2 regions of the Salinicola sp. DM10 genome follow, and region 2 is predicted to be linked to the other one. Evidence: predicted binding sites of a transcription regulator. Region 2 holds the regulator's gene; the other holds the start of a gene.
What was found. Region 2 encodes sigma-54, which starts transcription at its own class of promoters, with help from an activator protein. Its sites were predicted from a motif close to TGGCACNNNNNTTGCTNT; they were not measured.
Positions count from the first base shown of each region.

Region 1: urtA (urea ABC transporter substrate-binding protein) is a predicted target of sigma-54. The motif match lies at 3,106-3,123, and genes of this name have one in related genera.

Region 1 covers NZ_JAFLEN020000002.1:409,652-415,134, forward strand. Annotated here, with positions in the region: gene J0A90_RS10520 (BCCT family transporter) at 1-636, opposite strand, end outside; gene J0A90_RS10525 (acyl-CoA dehydrogenase C-terminal domain-containing protein) at 1,038-2,837, shown strand; gene urtA (urea ABC transporter substrate-binding protein) at 3,188-4,495, shown strand; gene urtB (urea ABC transporter permease subunit UrtB) at 4,609-5,483, shown strand, end outside.
Region 2 covers NZ_JAFLEN020000002.1:514,678-520,160, forward strand. Annotated here, with positions in the region: gene pmbA (metalloprotease PmbA) at 1-747, shown strand, start outside; gene J0A90_RS10970 (HPr family phosphocarrier protein) at 851-1,126, opposite strand; gene rapZ (RNase adapter RapZ) at 1,113-2,027, opposite strand; gene J0A90_RS10980 (PTS sugar transporter subunit IIA) at 2,035-2,514, opposite strand; gene hpf (ribosome hibernation-promoting factor, HPF/YfiA family) at 2,525-2,833, opposite strand; gene J0A90_RS10990 (RNA polymerase factor sigma-54) at 2,949-4,373, opposite strand; gene lptB (LPS export ABC transporter ATP-binding protein) at 4,578-5,303, opposite strand; gene lptA (lipopolysaccharide transport periplasmic protein LptA) at 5,335-5,483, opposite strand, start outside.

The DNA.
Region 1 (5,483 bases), 110 kb from region 2:
GTTGAAGGAGAACAGCGCCAGCGACAGCGCGACCACCGCGTAGATGCCCCAGGGGTGCAGGCCCCAGTGGAAGATCGTCGCGGCCATGGCCAGCGACTGGGAGGCGGCGTCGTTACCCGCGGCGCCGCCCAGCGGTGCCCAGGAGTCGCCGGCCAGCGAGGTGCCGAAGTGGGTGATCGGCTCGGAGACGCCGTAGAACATCAGGCCGATGCCCATGCCCGCGGCGAACAGCATCGCGAACCAGCCGGCATAGCTGAAGTCGGGCTTGGCGTGCATGCCGCCGATGCGCACCTTGCCCAGCGGGGTGAAGATCAGCCCCACCGAGACCAGCACGAAGACGTTGGCGGCGAACAGGAACAGCCAGCTCAGGTTGTCGGTGAGAAAGCTCCTTGCCCCGTTGAAGATCGGCCCCATCTGCTCTGGCAGCGCCAGGGTGATGATGACGAAGAACAGGATCAGCAGCGACGAGATCGAGAAGACCTTGCCGTGCAGGTCGACGTCGAAGCCGAATTTGTTGGTCCTGATGTTGTCCTGACCGATCACGTAATCGGTATCGATCAGATTGGAGGGTCCCTCGGGGGCCGGTACGCCTTCCTGCGGCGCGGCCGGCTGCTTGTTAGGATCTTCTTGAGCCACTAGCCGTCTCCCTAATGATTACCACATGACGGATCGGGCCACGCCTTCAGGGCGTGGCGAGATCGCGTCCCGTTATTGACTCGCTGGCGGTCGCGGCGATGCGCCATTGCGCCTCTAGTCTGGCGGATCGTCACGAACGTGCAAGTTTTGTAATTATCCTGAATCAAGTCGGTGCTTCCAACCGTCCCCGGCGCGCGCGCCACGTATCTGCCCGCGACGCCGGGCCGCACAGCGTCTATACCAAGGTCGCAGGGCGTGTGGAACGAGACCGCGATTGCCTGGATAGCGGCGCTCGCGCAGCCTGCTAGACCAAGGTCAGAGTGCACGTCGGGTGGCATTCGACGTATATTGAAACGAACGTTTGAAACTGGCTGCATTCGACATTCGCCGCAGGAGAGGTCATGGCACACTATCGAGCCCCGCTGAACGATCTGCGTTTCGTGCGCGAAGAGGTCTTCGCCGCCGAGCGTGAATGGGCGGCGATGCCGGCGACAGCCGAGCTCAACGCCGAACTCGCCGATGCGGTGATGGAAGAAGCCGGGAGGCTGGTCAGCGCCGAGCTGTTGCCGCTCAATGCCAGCGGCGATGCCGAGGGGTGCCAGTTCGACGGCGCACGGGTGACCACGCCGGCGGGCTTCCGCGAGGCTTTCGCCGAGTTCGCCGAGGGCGGCTGGTGCGGGCTCGCCGGTGACCCGGCGCTGGGCGGTCAGGGCCTGCCCAAGCTGCTCACGCTGGCCTTCGACGAGATGCTCTATGCCAGCAACTCGAGCTTCGCGCTCTATCTGGCGCTCAACAACGGCGCCGCGCTGCTGCTCGATCAGTACGCCGACGCGGAGACCCGGGCGCGCTATCTGCCGCGGCTCTACGCTGGCGAATGGTTGGGCACGATGTGCTTGACCGAGCCCCACTGCGGTACCGATCTGGGTCTGATCAAGACCCGCGCGACGCCCAACGATGACGGCAGCTACGCAATCACCGGCAGCAAGATCTGGATCACCGGCGGCGAGCACGATCTCACCGACAACATCGTTCACCTGGTGCTGGCCAAGCTGCCCGACGCACCGCCGGGCGCCAAGGGCATCTCGCTGTTTCTGGTGCCCAAGCGCGTGGTCGATGACGCGGGGCAGGCCGGCGAGGCCAACGGCGTGGTGTGCGGCGGTCTCGAACACAAGATGGGGATCAAGGCCAGCGCCACCTGCGTGATGCACTTCGAGGCGGCGCGGGGGGAGCTGATCGGTGAGCCGCACCAGGGCCTGGCGGCGATGTTCACGATGATGAACTACGAGCGGTTGTCGATCGGTATGCAGGGTCTGGGCCTGGGCGAGATCGCCTATCAGAGTGCGATCGACTTCGCCCGCGAGCGCCTGCAGAGCCGTGCCCCCGGCGGCGCGGCGGCGCCGGACAAGCCCGCCGACCCGATTCTGGTGCATCCGGACGTGCGCCGCATGGCGCTGGACGTGCGTGCCTGGAACGAGGGCGGGCGGCTGTTCGCGGCCTTCGTCGCCCGCGAGCTGGACCGCGCCCGCTACCATCCGCAGGCCGAGACCCGCGCTGGTGCCGAGGAGATGGTCGCGCTGCTGACCCCGGTAGCCAAGGCATTTCTGACCGATCGTGGTTTCGAGGCCACGGTAGAGGCCCAGCAGCTCTATGGCGGCAGCGGCTATTGCGTCGAGTGGGGCGCCGAGCAGTTCGTGCGCGATGCGCGCATCGCCATGATCTATGAAGGCACCAACGGCATCCAGGCGATGGATCTGGTCGGGCGCAAGCTGGTGCGTAACGGTGGCGCCTATGTCGAGCGTCTGCTGGCGCGCCTGCGCGCGGACCTGGAGGACGGCGCCGCCGATGACACGCGCCTGCGGCCCTTCCATGCCGCTGCCGAGGCTGCCGCAACGCGGCTGGAACAGGCGACCCGTCAACTGCTCGAACGCGCGGCGCAGGATCCGGCCGAGGCCGGGGCGGCGGCCCACGACTATCTGCAGCTCACCGGTCTCAGCGTCTACGCCTGGATGTGGTGGAAGGCGGCTCGCGCGGCGGTGCGTGGGCTCGACCAGGGCGGTGCGCTGGGTGAGGCCGACTACCGCGACAAGCTGATCGTGGGGCAGCACTTCCTCGAGCGTCTGCTGCCGCGCAGCGACACCCACGCGCGCCAGCTCGAAGCGGCGGCGGCGGGGTTGATGGCCATGGATGAGCTGCGTTTCTGATTAACTGGCGCGAAGGCGCCAGCGCATTTCGATCGGTGGTTTGCACGCTTTTGGGGCGCTCGTGATACGAGCGTCTTTTTTTGTCTCCAATATGGTGCATCTGGCGGCTCGTCTTGAGGTGAAGCCAACACACTGTCTTGCTTCAGGAATTCGTTTTACCTGCGGGGGAGGTCGAGCGCCCAGAGGGGCTTGGCGGCCGGCCCGGGCGCGCGTTGAAGGTGCGTTCCGGGGCTATTTTTGTATACGAAAGATCTACAGAGAGGAAAAAGGGCACGGAAAATGCATGAGGGTAGGGGCAGGGTGCGCCGGCGGCGCCGGTCACCGAACCAGGGATCCTTCAGGAGCGTCTCATGACAACAACAGCCCTACGCAAACTGATCGCGACATCCGTGTTCACCACCACGCTGGCAGGGTTCTCGGCGCCGCTGCTGGCGGCCGACGATGGCCCGATCCGTGTCGGTATCCTCCACTCCCTTTCCGGCACCATGGCGATCAGCGAATCGACGCTGAAAGACGAGATGCTGATGCTGATCGATCAGCAGAACAAGGCCGGCGGGCTGCTCGGGCGCCAGCTGGAGCCGGTGGTGATGGACCCGGCCTCCGACTGGTCGCGCTACGCCGAGCAGGCGCGCAGCATGCTCACCGGTGACAAGCGCGTCGATGTCATCTTCGGCAACTGGACCTCGGCCTCGCGCAAGGCGGTGCTGCCGGTGGTCGAGGAGCTCGACGGGCTGCTGTTCTACCCGGTGCAGTACGAGGGCCAGGAGTCTTCCGAGAACATCTTCTATACCGGCGCCGCGCCCAACCAGCAGGCGATCCCCGCGGTCGACTATCTGATGGGGCAGGGCGTCGAGCGCTGGGCGCTGCTGGGTACCGACTACGTCTATCCGCGCACCACCAACGAGATCCTCGAGGCCTACCTCAAGGACCATGGCGTCGCAGACGACGACATCATGGTCAACTACACCCCGTTTGGCTTCAGCGACTGGCAGTCGATCGTCTCCCGGGTCAAGGATTTCGGCAGTCAGGGCAAGAAGACCGCGGTGGTCTCGACCATCAATGGCGATGCCAACGTGCCGTTCTACAACGAACTCGCCAATCAGGGGATCAAGGCTTCGGACATCCCGGTCGTGGCGTTCTCGGTCGGCGAGCAGGAGCTGACCGGCATCGACACCGCGCCGCTGGTTGGCCATCTGGCCGCCTGGAACTACTTCATGAGCGTCGACAGCGACGCCAACTACGACTTCATCGACGCCTGGGTCGCCTATACCGGCAACAAGGACGCGGTGGTCAACGACCCCATGGAAGCTCATTACATCGGCTTCAACATGTGGCTCAAGGCGGTCGAGTCGGCCGGTACCACCGATGTCGACGCGGTCAAGGACGCGATCATCGGCGTGACCGTGCCCAACCTCTCCGGCGGTGCGGCGACGATGATGCCCAATCACCACATCACCAAGCCGGTGATGATCGGCGAGATCCAGGACGATGGTCAGTTCAGCGTGGTGTGGCAGACCCCGACCACGGTGGCCGGTGATGCCTGGTCCGACTACCTGCCGGCGTCGAAGAACCTGATCAGCGACTGGCGCGCGCCGCTGCGCTGCGGAAAGCTCGATGTCGAGCGCATGGTCTGCGAGGACGGTGCAGGGGCCAACTGATCGGAGGCGGTGCCGGGCCGCGGCCATGCCGCGGCGCTCACCGCCCGAGCACGTGCCCGCGCCGTCCACCGGATGGCGCGGGGCCAACGGTAACGCAGCATGAGCGTTCCATCATGATGATGAATTTCCACGCCGGAGGCCGCCAGTGCGCTCGCCGGATCTGCCACTCGCTGCTGCTCGGCCTGCTGCTGTGCGCGGCATTGGCTACCACGGCATCGGCGGCGGTCGGCGAGCCCCAGGCCAGAGCGCTGTTGCAAGCGCTCGATACGCGCAGTTTCGAGGCCAAGGGCGAGGCCGCCCAGGCGATCGCCGACAGCCAGGCGAGTCAGAAGACGCGCTGGCTGCAGGCGCTGCTCGATGGCCGTCTGGGCAAGGAGCGCCGCGGCGAGCAGTTCTATATCGTCACCGACGACAGCGGCCGTGAGTGGCCGCTGATCGATGCGATCACCTTTGCCGAGGCCGGCAGCGGCTCACGGCGCACGGTGGATATCTTCAAGATCAACAACGATCTGCGCACCCAGCTCCAGGGCATGATCGCCTCGCTCTCTCTCGCCGAGGGTGACGAGAGGTCTCGCCTGGCGGCGGCGGATCGGCTGATTGGTGATGTGAACGCCGACAATGTCGCAAGCGTGCGCGCGAGCCGCGAGCGGGAAGAGAGTGCGACGGTTCGCGACCGGCTCGATATCGCGCTGGCGCTCTACCGCGTGCAGCAGGGTGACGCTACCGCGCTCAAGACCCTGAAGGGCAATCTCGACACGCGCGTGCGCAATACGCTGACCACGGTCGCCGCGGGTGACGGTGAACTCGCCAGTCAGGCGCAGCAGGTGCTCGACGGCATCGAAAGCAAGCGTGCCTGGTACGACCGCGCGCAGACGCTGTTCTTCGGCTTGAGCGCGGGCTCGATCCTGGTGCTGGCGGCGATCGGTCTGGCGATCACCTTCGGCGTCATGGGAGTGATCAACATGGCCCATGGCGAGCTGATCATGCT
Region 2 (5,483 bases):
CGTGACCACGACTTCACCACGGCGCGCCGGGCGAGCGATCTGGCCAGCCCCGAGCAGGTCGGGATCAGCGCCGCCGAGCGTACCCTGCGCCGGCTCGATGCCCGGCGCCCGCGCACCGGCCGCTTCCCGGTGCTGTTCGCGCCGGAGATGGCGCGCGGGCTGGTGGGTAACCTGCTCAACAGCATCGCCGGTGGGGCGCTCTATCGTGAGTCCTCGTTCCTCTGCGATCAGCTCGGCGCGACGCTGTTCCCCGAGTGGTTCTCCCTCGGCGAGCATCCGCGCGAGCGTGGCGGCCTGGCGAGTGCCGCCTTCGATGGCGACGGCGTGGCCACCCGCGACAATGTCTTCATCGATCAGGGTCGTCTGGCCAGTTATATGCTGTCGGCCTACAGCGCTCGCCGCCTCGGCCTGCACACCACCGGCAACGCCGGCGGCGCGCGCAACGTGCGCATCCAGGCGCCGACCAATGAGCTTGCAGCGCTGATGCGTCAGATGGGCACCGGGGTGATGGTCACCGAGATGATGGGCCAGGGGCTCAACCCGGTCACCGGCGACTATTCGCGCGGGGCGGCCGGGTTCTGGGTGGAAAACGGCGATATTTCGCATCCGGTGGAGGAGTTCACGGTCGCCGGTAACCTGCGCGAGATGTTCGCCGCCTTGCAGGGCGTGGGTGACGACATCGATCGCCGCGGCAGCGTGCATACCGGCAGCTGGCTGGTGGATGGGATGACGCTCGCCGGCCAATAAGAGCGGGGTAGCCAAAGGGGAGTAGGCCCGTGAGCGCGGGCCTGTTGAGCACGGAGATATTGAGCGCGGGGCTATTCGTCCTCGTGGCTATTCGTCCTTGTGGCTATTCGTCCTCGTGGAAGCGGGCGTCGAACAGCGCGGTGATCGCTTCCATCGCCGGTTCCGCGTCGTCACCCTCGGTGACGATCACCAGCGGGGTGCCGCAGGGCGCGGCCAGCATCAGCAGCGACATGATATTGGCGGCATCGGCGATACGGTCGCCGTGGTGCACCGCGACCCGGGCGGTGAACGGCTGACAGCACTGCACCAGTTTGGTCGCGGCGCGGGCATGCAGGCCGCGGCGGTTGGTCAGCCGCAGTTCACGTTCACGCTTGGGCATCACCACCCCGCTCGGCCGGGACGTCGTCGGATAGGGCGGTATGCACCCCGAGCTCGCGATGGCGCAGGCGGATGTCGACGTCGTCGTGACGGAAGTGGTGCGCCAGACGCTCGATCAGATAGACCGAGCGGTGATGGCCCCCGGTGCAGCCCACCGCGACTGTGAGATAGCTGCGGTGGCTGGCCAGATAGGCCGGCAGCCAGCGGATCAGCCAGGCATGGATATCGCCGGCCATGGCGTGGACGTCGGGGTACTGCTCGAGAAAGCTGACGATCTCGTCGTCGCGACCGTCGAACGCGCGCAGGTTCGGGTCCCAGAAGGGGTTGGGCAGGCAGCGCACGTCGAACACCATGTCGGCATCCAGCGGCACGCCGCGCTTGAAGCCGAACGACTCGAAGGTCAGCGTGAGGCGCCCGCCGCTGTGGCGCGCCACCTGTTCGCTGATGCGCGCGCGCAGATCGTGGACCGACAGGCCGCGGGTATCGATCACCAGATCGGCGACCCGCCGGATCGGCGCCAGATAGACCTGCTCGTTGTCGATCGCCTCGGCCAGCGTCATGTCATTGCCGCGGGTCAGCGGGTGGCGGCGGCGGGTGGCCGAGTAGCGCTCGAGCAGCACCTTGGCATCGGCGGTGAGATAGACCACCTGGGTATCGATGCCACGCTCGCGCACACCTTCGAGCAGCACCGGAAAGCGCTCCAGCGCCTCCGGCAGATTGCGCGCATCGATACTCACCGCCACGTTGGGCCGCGAGGGCGGCGCGGACCTGAGCTCGTCGATCAGCGGCGCCAGCAGGTTGGCCGGCAGGTTGTCGATGGCGTAGTAACCGAGATCCTCGAGCGCCTGCAGCGCAATGGATTTCCCCGACCCCGAGCGGCCGCTGATGATGACGAGTCGCATGCAGTCCCTATCCGTCTTCGCTGTCCTGGTGATGGCGGATGGCGTCGACCAGCGTGTCGTGGAGCGCGCGCTGCGAGCCGGCCTGACGCAGCTTCTGGCGCACGCTGCCTTGATTCATGATGCCGGCGACCTCGGCCAGCAGCGAAAGATGGGCATCGTCTGCCTCCTCCGGGACCAGCAGCACGAACACCAGATCCACCGGCTCGCCGTCGATGGCATCGAAGTCGATGGCATCCTCGAGGCGCATGAAGCCGGCCAACGGCGTCTTGCAGTGCGGGCTGCGCGCGTGCGGAATGGCGACCCCGTTGCCGATGCCGGTACTGCCCAGGCGCTCGCGCCCGATCAGGCGGCTGAACACCTCCTGACTGTCCAGGCTGGGCGTATTCTGGGCGATGAAGGTGCTGAAGAATTCCAGCAGACGCTTTTTGCTGCCCCCCGTCACACCGTAGAGGGTGCGTTCGGGGGGCAGAATGGTTTCCAGAGTGATCATCGGGGAATTAACGGGCGCCTGCGCCTTGCGCGCGGGCCTGTGCCTTCTCTTTGTGTTTGACCAGCTGGCGATCCAGCTTGTCGGTCAGGGCGTCGATCGCGGCATACATGTCGATGTCGCTGGCTTCGGCATGTATGTCGCCGCCCGCTGCGTGTAGCGTGCAAGCCGCTTGCTGACGCTCTTTCTCGATGCTCAACGTCACCTGAACGTTGGTGATGTTGTCGTAGTGGCGCTCCAGACGTGCGAGTTTCTCGTCGACGTAGTCCCGCAGGGCGTCGGTCAGTTCGACGTGATGGCCGGTGACGTTCACTTGCATGGCGCGCTCCTGTTGCGGCTTATGTGGCACCTCTGATTGTAACCCTTTTCTCCGCGCTGCAAAGGGATCGCGGGCGATTGATCGCCGCGGGCTGGCGTGAATTCTAAAAGTCCATTCAAGACAGTCGCTTGCGTTCGCTGGAGGCGGGGATGCCCATGGCCTCGCGATACTTGGCCACGGTGCGCCGGGCGACACTGATGTCGGCCTGCGCCAATAGCTCCACCAGCTTGCTGTCGGAGAGCGGCTTGCGCGGCGACTCCTCGCCGATCAGCTTTTTGAGGCGTGCCCGAATCGCGGTGCTGGAGACGCTGTCGCTCTCACCGCGCTGGCCCACCTGGCTGGAGAAGAAGTACTTGAGCTCGAACACCCCGCGCGGGGTGTGGATGAACTTTTGCGTGGTCACCCGCGAAATGGTGGATTCGTGCATGTCGACGCTGGTAGCGATGTCGGCCAGGATCAGCGGTTTCATCGCCTCTTCGCCGCGCTCGAGGAAGTCGACCTGGCGCGCCATGATCTCGCGACCCACTCGCAGCAGGGTGTCGTTGCGGCTGGAGAGGCTCTTCATCAGCCAGCGTGCCTCCTGCAGGTGCTGGCGCAGGAAGGTGTTGTCGTCGCTCTTGTCGGCGCGCCGGATCAGCGCGGCGTAGTCGGGCTGGATGCGCAGCCGCGGCAGTGCCTCGGCATTGAGTTCGATGCGCCAGCCGTCCTGAGTCAGGCGGGCCACCAGGTCGGGAATCACATAGTCCTGCTGGCCGTGGTCGAAGGCCTGGCCGGGGCGCGGGTCGAGGGTGCGAATGGTGGCGACGACGCGCTCGAGTTCGGCGTCGTCGAGGCGCAGGCGGCGCTTGAGCTGGCGTCGGTCGTCGCCGGCCAGCGCCTCCAGGAACTGGCGCACCAGCCGCTTGGCCTGGGGCAGCAGCGGGGTGTCAGCGGGCAGGGCGCCGAGCTGCAGTAGCAGGCATTCGCGCAGGTCGCGGGCGCCCACGCCGGTGGGGTCGAACTGCTGCAGCCGCAGCAGCATGCGTTCGACATCGGCGCTGGTGACCGCCCCCGGGTACTGCTCGCGCAGGCCCGCGGTGAGCTCGTCGAGCGTGCCGTCGAGGTAGCCGTCGGCATTGATGGCATCGATCAGGCACTCGCCGATGAGGCGCTCCTGGGCGTCGAATTCGCCCATGGCGAGCTGCCAGTTGAGATGGTCGTGGAGCGTGGTGTCGGCTGCGTTGCGCTCCAGGTCCGGCCATTCGTCGGCGCTGGCCGGGGCGGCGCTGGGGGCGATGTCCTGGTAGGTATCGCTCCACTCGCTGTCGAGGGCGAGCTCCTCGGGGATGTCGCTGGCCCACTCCGCCTCGGGCGTCTCGCTGACTGCCTGCTCGGCGTACTCTTCGTCCAGCTCGAGCATGGGGTTGGTCTCGAGCGCCTGCTGGATCTCCTGGCGCAGATCGAGCGTCGACAGCTGCAGCAGCTGAATCGCCTGCTGCAGCTGTGGCGTCATCGTCAGTTGGGCGCCGACGCGCAGTTGCAGTGAAGGTTTCATGGACATGGCATGGACACGCAAGGGGGCGGCGGTGGCCGCCGGTCGATAGGATGCCCTTACGTTACTGACTGCCTGCGGGGGATGCAACGCTTTGAGCGCTAACTTTATGCAAGAATTATGCCACGGTGCGTTCGGATGGGGCGTTGGTGGCTTCGAGAGGGAGCAGCCCGCTGCGGTGACGCAGCGGGCTGGGAAGGGGGCGGCGCGACCTTAGAGGCGGAACTCGTGCCCCAGATAGACATCCCGCACCCGCTGGTTGTCGAGAATCGCTTCCGGGCGCCCCTCGGCGATGATCTGACCATCGCCGACGATGTAGGCGTTGTCGCAGATATCCAGCGTTTCGCGCACGTTGTGATCGGTGATCAGCACGCCGATCTCGCGATCGCGCAGCTGGCGGATGATGTTCTTGATATCGCCCACCGAGATCGGGTCGACCCCGGCGAAAGGTTCGTCGAGCAGCACGAAGGCGGGCTCGGTGGCCAGTGCCCGGGCAATCTCCACCCGGCGCCGCTCGCCACCGGAGAGCGACATGCCCAGGTTGTCGCGGATATGGTCGACGTGGAAATCGCCCAGCAGCTGCTCCAGGCGCTCGCGGCGCCCGGCGCGGTCGAGATCCTTGCGCGTCTCCAGGATGGCCATGATGTTGTCGGCGACACTGAGCTTGCGGAAGATCGAGGCCTCCTGCGGCAGATAGCCGATGCCGGCACGGGCGCGCTCGTGCATCGGCGCGCGGCTCAGGTCGCGATCGTCGATATGCACGCTGCCGGCGTCGGATTTGACCAGCCCCACGATCATGTAGAAGGAGGTGGTCTTGCCGGCACCGTTGGGGCCGAGCAGGCCGACGATGCTGCCCTGGCGCAGGGTCAGGCTGAAGTCATGGACGACTCGACGCCCCTTGTAGCTCTTGGCCAAGTTGGCGGCCGTTAGCGTTTTCATCGCTTTCTTCCTTGCCTCGCGAAAGGGCGCGTCACTGGGTCTGCTGACGTGGCGTGAGCGTCATGCGCACGCGGCCGTCACCGCTGCCGTCGCCACTGGTGCTGGAGCGCGCGTTGACCCGGCGCGAGTTGAGATAGTATTCGACGTAGGCGCCGTCGAAGGTATCGCGTGCCTGATGCA